Regions from separate parts of the Streptomyces achromogenes genome, predicted to be linked through region 2. Evidence: predicted binding sites of a transcription regulator. Region 2 holds the regulator's gene; the other holds the start of a gene.
What was found. Region 2 encodes HspR, which represses chaperone genes until heat shock. Its sites were predicted from a motif close to TTGAGNNNNNNNNNCTCAA; they were not measured.
Positions count from the first base shown of each region.

Region 1: the regulator HspR is predicted to act here: its motif matches at 2,670-2,688, upstream of lon (endopeptidase La).

Region 1 covers NZ_JAUSYH010000001.1:5,850,062-5,854,301, forward strand. The annotation lists gene QF032_RS26440 (rhomboid-like protein) at 153-1,034, shown strand; gene QF032_RS26445 (DUF5954 family protein) at 1,346-2,365, opposite strand; gene lon (endopeptidase La) at 2,711-4,240, shown strand, end outside.
Region 2 covers NZ_JAUSYH010000001.1:4,723,350-4,727,589, forward strand. The annotation lists gene dnaK (molecular chaperone DnaK) at 1-1,172, shown strand, start outside; gene grpE (nucleotide exchange factor GrpE) at 1,169-1,828, shown strand; gene dnaJ (molecular chaperone DnaJ) at 1,868-3,043, shown strand; gene QF032_RS21245 (heat shock protein transcriptional repressor HspR) at 3,049-3,504, shown strand; gene QF032_RS21250 (sugar ABC transporter substrate-binding protein) at 3,979-4,240, shown strand, end outside.

The DNA of each region.
Region 1 (4,240 bases), 1.1 Mb from region 2:
ACGTACTGACGTTCGAGTCGGGTTCGGCCGCATGAGAATCGGCCGAGAGGAGTCTCAGAGGTTTCTGTGAATCGGCCTGGGCGTGGCGCGGATCACAGACAGCGGGCGGGCGGGGCGCGAAGGGTGGGGGTGAAACGGAAGGAGCGCCTCAGGTGGAACGCACGACCTCACCCACGAGCCCGCCCCTGCCCGGCGCCGCGGGAATCCCCGGCGGCACGGGGATCGCCGACGCCGTGGAACTGCCCGACGCCGCCGGTCTGCTGGACGGCATCCCCGGCCAGCGCGGCGCGCGGCCCGCCCCGCCGCTCCTCCGACGGCCCGGCGAACGCGGCGCGGAAGGTCCGGCCGAGCCGCCCGCGGGGACGGGCCCCGCCCCGCGCCCCCGGCGCGCGGCCGGGTTCCGGGTGCGGGTCCCCGTCCCCTTCACGCTCGCCTATGCGGCCCTCCTCGCCGTCACTTCGTACGTCGCCGAGCATGCCGACCCCACCCTCGTGTACGCCCTCTACCAGGGCTCCAGCACCGATGTGGCGCACCTGCTGCAGACGCCGGCGCTGGTGCTGGTGGCCAGCGCGCTGTGGGTGGCGGGCGGCTTCGCCTCGCCCTTCACGCTCGGCTTCGTGGTCGTCCTCACCGCGTTGGAACGGCGGATCGGTGGGGCCCGCACCGCGGTCGTCTTCCTGCTCGGACACGTGCTGGCCACCCTCGCGACCGAGGTCCCGGTGGGTCTGGGCGTGCTGGTGGGGCGGCTGCCCGACAGCTCGCTCCACCGACTCGACTACGGCATCAGCTTCGGCGTCGCCGGGAGCGTCGGCGCGCTGGCCGGACTGCTGGGGCCGTGGCTGCGCGGGTTCCTGCTCGTCGCGTTCGGCGGGATGCTGCTGCAGGACCTGATCGCCTACACCGACCCGCTGACCAACTGGGGCCATCTGATCGCGCTGGCGATAGGCGTCGCCCTCTGGCCGTGGGTCCGGCGCTGGGATCTGAGGGGCCGACCGGCCCGCCCTCGGCCCGCGGAGCCCCTCCCCGCGGCGTGAGCGCGCGCCTGTCCGGCTCGTGAGCGCCGGCCCCGCAACCGGGCGTCAACCGGACGGGGCCTGGCCGGGCAGGTTCCGGCCGGACATGTTCCGGCCGGGCGAGTTCCGGTCGGGCAGGTGCCGGTCGCAGGTGTTGGCCGCACAGGTGGCGGTCGGTCACGTTCCGGTCGGACGGGTGCCTGTGGGACAGGGCGCCGGCCGGACGGGTGGTGCCGGTCGGTCACGTTCCGGCCGGGCAGGGGGCGGACGGACGGGTGCCGGTCGGACGGAGTGCGGCCGGGCCCGCGCTCACCGGACCGGCCGGGCGGGTCTCAGTCGTTGAAGCGGACCGTGCCGTCCTCGCAGAGGGTGGGGTGGAGCTTCATGGGGCCGTACTCGTCCACGTCGGACGGGCGGGGCGGTTCGGGACCGTCGGGGCCCAGCCGGATCATCCGCTCGACGCGGCAGACGCGGAACCGGCGGCCCTCCACGCTCGCCTCGTCGGCCCGGCCGGCCGCCCTGAACGCCTCGGCGGCCCGCGCGTACAGGGCCTTCTTGCGCTCGTCGAAGCGGTAGAGCATCGCCCAGACGCGGGCCATCCCCTCGTACAGCGCGCGGCGCGCCTCGTGCGGGGTCGCGGCCAGCGAGCCGAACGGCGTCCAGTCCGTGCCCTCGAGCTCCGCCACCGAGAAGCCGACCGGCAGTCTGACCACGTCCGGGTGGGTCAGCGCCGCCCGTGCGGAGTCCTCGCGGACGTCGGCGGGGAAGCGGGCGCCCGTGTACGTGAAGTCGCGCAGTCCGAGCCGCAGCGCGCCCGCCATCGGCCCCTCGTCCCGGCCGGGGTCGAGGGCGAAGCCCACGTCCGGCGACGGCGCGGCGCCCGGGTCCTCCCAGGAGGCGCCCGGGACCTCCGGGTCGGTGGGCCGGGGCGGCTCCAGCCCCTCGTCGCCGGTCCGGGCGAACTCGTCGCCGCGCACCACCCGGTAGCGCACCCCCAGCGCCTCGACCTCGTCGGCGGGGGCCCGCTCCAGCAGGGCGACGGCACTCAGCAGCTCGCGCCGCACGGTCGGATCGCCGGCGCCGTCCTTCGCCTGGAACCAGAGGTGCGAGTTCAGCCCGTCCCGGGCCTGCTGGGGCATGCCGTCCACCACCGGCTTCAGCAGCCGCCAGCACGGCCCCTCGGCGGCCGGGTCCAGCGCGGCGACGCCGAAGACGGGACCGCGCAGCGCGATGTGCGGGTAGCGCCTGGAGGCCTCGACGGCGTCCGCCTCGGTCACCCAGGCGACGGGGTCGTCGCGGAGGACCAGCTCCGCGTGGAGGGCGTCGAGACGTCGCTTCCAGTCATCGGTCATACGCGCATTGTGGTCGGGGCGAAGGGGTGCTTCGGGGCGAATGCCGGAAGTGGGCGGGGTACGGGCAGGGGGCGCGGGGGGCGTGGCCCGTCGTGCGGCGGCACGGGGTGCGCCCCCTCGTCCGGCGGACGTCGCCTCCGTGCGTCCCCGTGAACTCCGCGCTCGCCGGCGACGACTCGACGCCCCGCGCCGAGGGCTCGTACAGTGCCCGCCCGCCACGCGCCCGGCACCCCCCGCCGGAGCAGTGATGATCGCCCACAGCGAACGGGACGGGTTCCGGGGAACATTCGGGGGCTCACGTGCATTGAGTCGGCATAGCTCAACTTGACTGCCGAAGGGGAGATCATGGCATCGACGTCCGCTCCGCTCACTCTGCCCGTGCTGCCTCTCGATGACGAGGTCGTGCTCCCCGGCATGGTGGTTCCGCTGGACCTCAACGACGCCGACGTACGCGCCGCGGTGGAGGCCGCCCAGGCCGCCGCCCGTTCAACACCGGGCAAGCCCCAGGTACTCCTGGTGCCGCGTATCGACGGCACGTACGCGAGCACCGGTGTGCTCGGCACGATCGAACAGGTCGGCCGGCTGGCCGACGGCGACCCGGGCGCGCTGATCCGCGGCCGCGGCCGCGTGAAGATCGGCGCCGGCACCACCGGGCCCGGCGCGGCGCTGTGGGTCGAGGGGACGAAGGCCGACCAGACCGTCCCCGAGCCGCTGCCCGGTCACGTCGCCGAACTGGTCAAGGAGTACAAGGCGCTCGCCACCGCCTGGCTGCGCAAGCGCGCCGCCTGGCAGGTCGTCGACCGGGTCCAGGCCATCGACGACGTCTCCGCGCTCGCCGACAACTCCGGCTACTCGCCGTTCCTCACCACCGAACAGAAGGTGGAGCTCCTGGAGACCACCGACCCGGTGGCCCGGCTGAAGCTCGCCACCCAGCAGCTGCGCGACCACCTCGCCGAACAGGACGTCGCCGAGACGATCGCCAAGGACGTCCAGGAGGGCGTCGACAAGCAGCAGCGCGAGTTCCTGCTGCGCCGCCAGCTGGAAGCCGTCCGCAAGGAGCTGCGCGAGCTCAACGGCGAGCAGGAGGGCGAGGAGTCCGACGACTACCGCGCCCGCGTCGAGGCCGCCGACCTTCCGGAGAAGGTCCGCGAGGCCGCCCTCAAGGAGGTCGACAAGCTGGAGCGGTCCAGCGACCAGTCGCCCGAGGGATCCTGGATCCGCACCTGGCTGGACACCGTCCTCGAACTGCCGTGGAACGAGCGAACCGAGGACCGGTACGACATCCAGGGCGCCAAGTCCGTCCTCGACGCCGAGCACGCGGGCCTGGAGGACGTGAAGGAGCGCATCACCGAGTACCTGGCGGTGCGCAAGCGCCGCGGCGAGCGCGGTCTGGGCGTGGTCGGCGGCCGGCGCGGCGGCGCCGTCCTGGCCCTCGTCGGCCCGCCCGGCGTCGGCAAGACGAGCCTCGGCGAGTCCGTCGCGCACGCCATGGGCCGCAAGTTCGTCCGCGTCGCCCTCGGCGGCGTCCGCGACGAGGCCGAGATCCGCGGCCACCGCCGTACCTACGTCGGCGCGCTGCCCGGCCGGATCGTGCGGGCGGTCAAGGAGGCCGGGTCGATGAACCCGGTGGTCCTCCTCGACGAGATCGACAAGGTCGGCTCCGACTTCCGGGGCGACCCGGCCGCCGCCCTCCTCGAAGTGCTCGACCCGGCGCAGAACCACACCTTCCGCGACCACTACCTGGAGGTCGAACTCGATCTGTCGGACGTGGTGTTCCTGGCCACCGCCAACGTGCTCGAGGCCATCCCGGAGGCGCTGCTCGACCGTATGGAGCTGGTCCGCCTGGACGGCTACACCGAGGACGAGAAGGTCGTC
Region 2 (4,240 bases):
CCAAGGACAAGATGGCGCTGCAGCGTCTGCGCGAGGCCGCCGAGAAGGCGAAGATCGAGCTGTCCTCGTCCACCGAGACCTCGATCAACCTGCCCTACATCACGGCGTCCGCCGAGGGCCCGCTGCACCTGGACGAGAAGCTCACCCGCGCCCAGTTCCAGCAGCTGACGGCCGACCTGCTGGAGCGCTGCAAGACGCCGTTCCACAACGTCATCAAGGACGCCGGCATCAACCTCTCCGAGATCGACCACGTCGTTCTCGTCGGCGGTTCGACCCGGATGCCCGCCGTCGCCGAGCTCGTCAAGGAGCTGACCGGCGGTCAGGACGCCAACAAGGGCGTGAACCCGGACGAGGTCGTCGCCATCGGCGCCGCGCTCCAGGCCGGTGTCCTCAAGGGCGAGGTCAAGGACGTCCTGCTCCTCGACGTCACCCCGCTGTCCCTGGGCATCGAGACCAAGGGCGGCATCATGACCAAGCTGATCGAGCGCAACACCACGATCCCGACGAAGCGTTCGGAGATCTTCACCACGGCCGAGGACAACCAGCCGTCGGTGCAGATCCAGGTCTACCAGGGTGAGCGCGAGATCGCGGCTTACAACAAGAAGCTCGGAATGTTCGAGCTGACCGGTCTGCCGCCGGCGCCTCGCGGCGTCCCGCAGATCGAGGTCGCCTTCGACATCGACGCCAACGGCATCATGCACGTGACCGCGAAGGACCTCGGCACGGGCAAGGAGCAGAAGATGACCGTCACCGGCGGCTCCTCGCTGCCGAAGGACGAGGTCGACCGCATGCGCCAGGAGGCCGAGCAGTACGCGGACGAGGACCACCGCCGCCGCGAGGCCGCAGAGGCCCGCAACCAGGGCGAGCAGCTCGTCTACCAGACGGAGAAGTTCCTCAAGGACAACGAGGACAAGGTCCCCGGCGAGGTCAAGACCGAGGTCGAGGCCGCCGTCGAGGAGCTGAAGGCCGCGCTCAAGGGCGAGGACACCGCCGAGATCCGCACGGCCACCGAGAAGGTCGCCGCGGTCTCGCAGAAGGTCGGCCAGGCGATGTACGCCGACGCCCAGGCCGCGCCCGGCGCCGACGCCCCGCAGGGTGACGCCCCGAAGGCGGACGACGACGTCGTGGACGCCGAGATCGTGGACGACGAGCGCAAGGACGGTGCCGCGTGACGGAGGAGACCCCGGGCTTCGAGGAGAAGCCCGACGTCCCCTCCGGCGCCACCCCTGAAGACGCCGAGCCGAAGGCCGCCTCCTCGTCCGCTCCGGCGGACGGGGCGGACGCCCCGGCCGGGGACGCGAACCAGACAGCCGGTCTGGTGGCCCAGCTGGACCAGGTGCGCACCGCCCTCGGCGAGCGCACCGCCGACCTCCAGCGCCTCCAGGCCGAGTACCAGAACTACCGCCGCCGGGTCGAGCGCGACCGGATCGCGGTCAAGGAGATCGCCGTCGCGAACCTCCTGACCGAGCTCCTGCCCGTGCTCGACGACATCGGCCGCGCGCGGGAGCACGGCGAGTTCGTCGGCGGCTTCAAGTCGGTGGGCGAATCGCTGGAGACCGTCGCGGCGAAGATGGGCCTGCAGCAGTTCGGCAAGGAGGGCGAGCCCTTCGACCCGACGATCCACGAAGCCCTGATGCACAGTTACGCGCCCGACGTCACCGAGACGACGTGCGTGGCGATTCTGCAGCCGGGGTATCGGATCGGCGAGCGCACCATCCGCCCCGCGCGGGTGGCCGTCGCCGAACCGCAGCCCGGCGCGCAGGCGGCGAAGGGCGACGAGGCGGAGGCGGGCGACGACAAGGAGAGCGGTGGCCCGGACGAGGGCTGAGCTTGAGCGGATGAGCGTGCGGAAGGAGGGACGTCGAGGATGAGCACCAAGGACTTCATCGAGAAGGACTTCTACAAGGTCCTCGGCGTCCCCAAGGACGCCACCGAGGCCGAGATCAAGAAGGCGTACCGGAAGCTCGCCCGCGAGTACCACCCGGACGCCAACAAGGGCAACGTCAAGGCGGAGGAGCGCTTCAAGGAGATCTCCGAGGCGAACGACGTCCTCGGCGACCCCAAGAAGCGCAAGGAGTACGACGAGGCACGCGCCCTCTTCGGCAACGGCGGCTTCCGTCCGGGCCCGGGCGCGGGCGGCTCCTTCAACTTCGACCTGGGCGACCTCTTCGGAGGCGGCGCCCAGGGCGGCGGCGCCCAGGGCGGCTTCGGCGGCGGCATCGGGGACGTGTTCGGCGGCCTGTTCAACCGCGGCGGCGCGGGCACGACCCGTACCCAGCCCCGGCGCGGCCAGGACATCGACACCGAGGTCACGCTCACCTTCACGGAGGCGATCGAGGGCGCGACCGTCCCGCTGCGGATGTCCTCGCAGTCCCCGTGCAAGGCGTGCTCGGGAACCGGCGACAAGAACGGCACACCGCGCGTGTGCCCGACCTGCGTCGGCACCGGCCAGGTGGCCCGGGGCTCGGGCGGCGGCTTCTCGCTGACCGACCCCTGCCCCGACTGCAAGGGCCGCGGCCTGATCGCCGAGCACCCCTGCCTGGACTGCAAGGGCAGCGGCCGCGCGAAGTCGTCGCGGACCATGCAGGTCCGCATCCCCGCGGGGGTGACGGACAACCAGCGCATCCGGCTGCGCGGCAAGGGCGCCCCGGGCGAGCGCGGCGGCCCGTCGGGCGACCTCTACGTCGTCGTCCACGTCGGCGCCCATCCGGTGTTCGGCCGCAAGGACGACAACCTGACGGTGACCGTGCCGGTGACGTTCACCGAGGCGGCCCTCGGCGGCGAGGTCAAGGTGCCCACGCTCGGCGGCCCGTCGCTGACCCTGAAACTCCCGCCCGGCACGCCCAACGGCCGTACCATGCGGGCGCGCGGCAAGGGCGCGGTCCGCAAGGACGGCACCCGCGGCGACCTGCTGGTCACCGTCGAGGTGAGTGTCCCGAAGGACCTGTCGGGGAAGGCTCGTGACGCACTGGAGGCGTATCGCGAGGCGACCGCGGGCGAGGATCCGCGGGCGGAGCTGTTCGAGGCCGCGAAGGGAGCTTGAGAGTGATGGACGGCCGTCGTCGTAACCCGTATGAACTGACTCAGGAGACCCCGGTCTACGTCATCTCGGTGGCGGCCCAGCTCTCCGGCCTGCACCCGCAGACACTGCGTCAGTACGACCGTCTGGGCCTGGTCTCCCCCGACCGCACCGCCGGCCGGGGCCGCCGCTACTCGGCCCGCGACATCGAACTGCTGCGCACCGTCCAGCAGTTGTCGCAGGACGAGGGCATCAACCTGGCCGGCATCAAGCGGATCATCGAGCTGGAGAACCAGGTGGCCGCGCTCCAGGCCAGGGCCGCGGAGCTGGAGGCCGCGCTGGACGGCGCGGCGGCGGCGATGCAGCAGCGGGAGGCAGCGGTGCACGCCTCCTACCGGCGGGACCTGGTGCCGTACCAGGAGGTGCAGCAGACCAGCGCGCTGGTGGTCTGGCGGCCGAAGCGGCAGCATCCGACGCCTGACTGAACGCACCGCACCGCAGCACCGCCCGGGCGCGGGCAACGGGGCGCGGAACGCGGGCGACGAGGCGCGATGCGCGGGGCGCGGGCGACAAGGCGCGATGCACGAGGCACGGATCGGGGCCCGGAGGTGTTTCCTCCGGGCCCCGGCCTCGTGCGGCGACCGCTCTCTCGGCCCGCGTCGGCTCGTTGTCTCCTCGCGTCGGCTCGTCCTCGGCACACATCGGCCCGTTGCGGGCCCGCGTCGGCCGATGGTTCCTTGAACCGCCCTTCGCCTGATTTGTCCGGTCAGACCTTTTCAGGGCCTCCGCGTCGTCTCCATGTGTCTTCACACGCTGAGCGGAGTGTGACGTTGCTCCTTCGTTAAGTGGTTCTGCTTGACGACGGCGGTCGCCGCCGCGTTGGCTTCTCAGATACCCGGGTCACCAATGCCGCACCCCGGTCCGCAACGCCCCGAACGCACATGAAGTGAGCACCCGAAATGCGTCGTATCGCCATAGCCGTCGTCGCCTCCGCGATGTCCCTCTCCCTCGCCGGGTGCGGGATGCTGGGGGCCTCGGAGAAGACCGGCGGCGCGACACCGACCCGGAGCAACGCGATCACGGTGGGCGTGCTGATGCCGGAGGAGACGAACACCCGTTACGCGGAGTTCGACTACCCGATCATCAAGAAGAAGGTCGCGGCGCTCACGGAGAACCAGGGCCGGACCGACTACGCCAACGCCGCCTCGGACGAGAAGACCC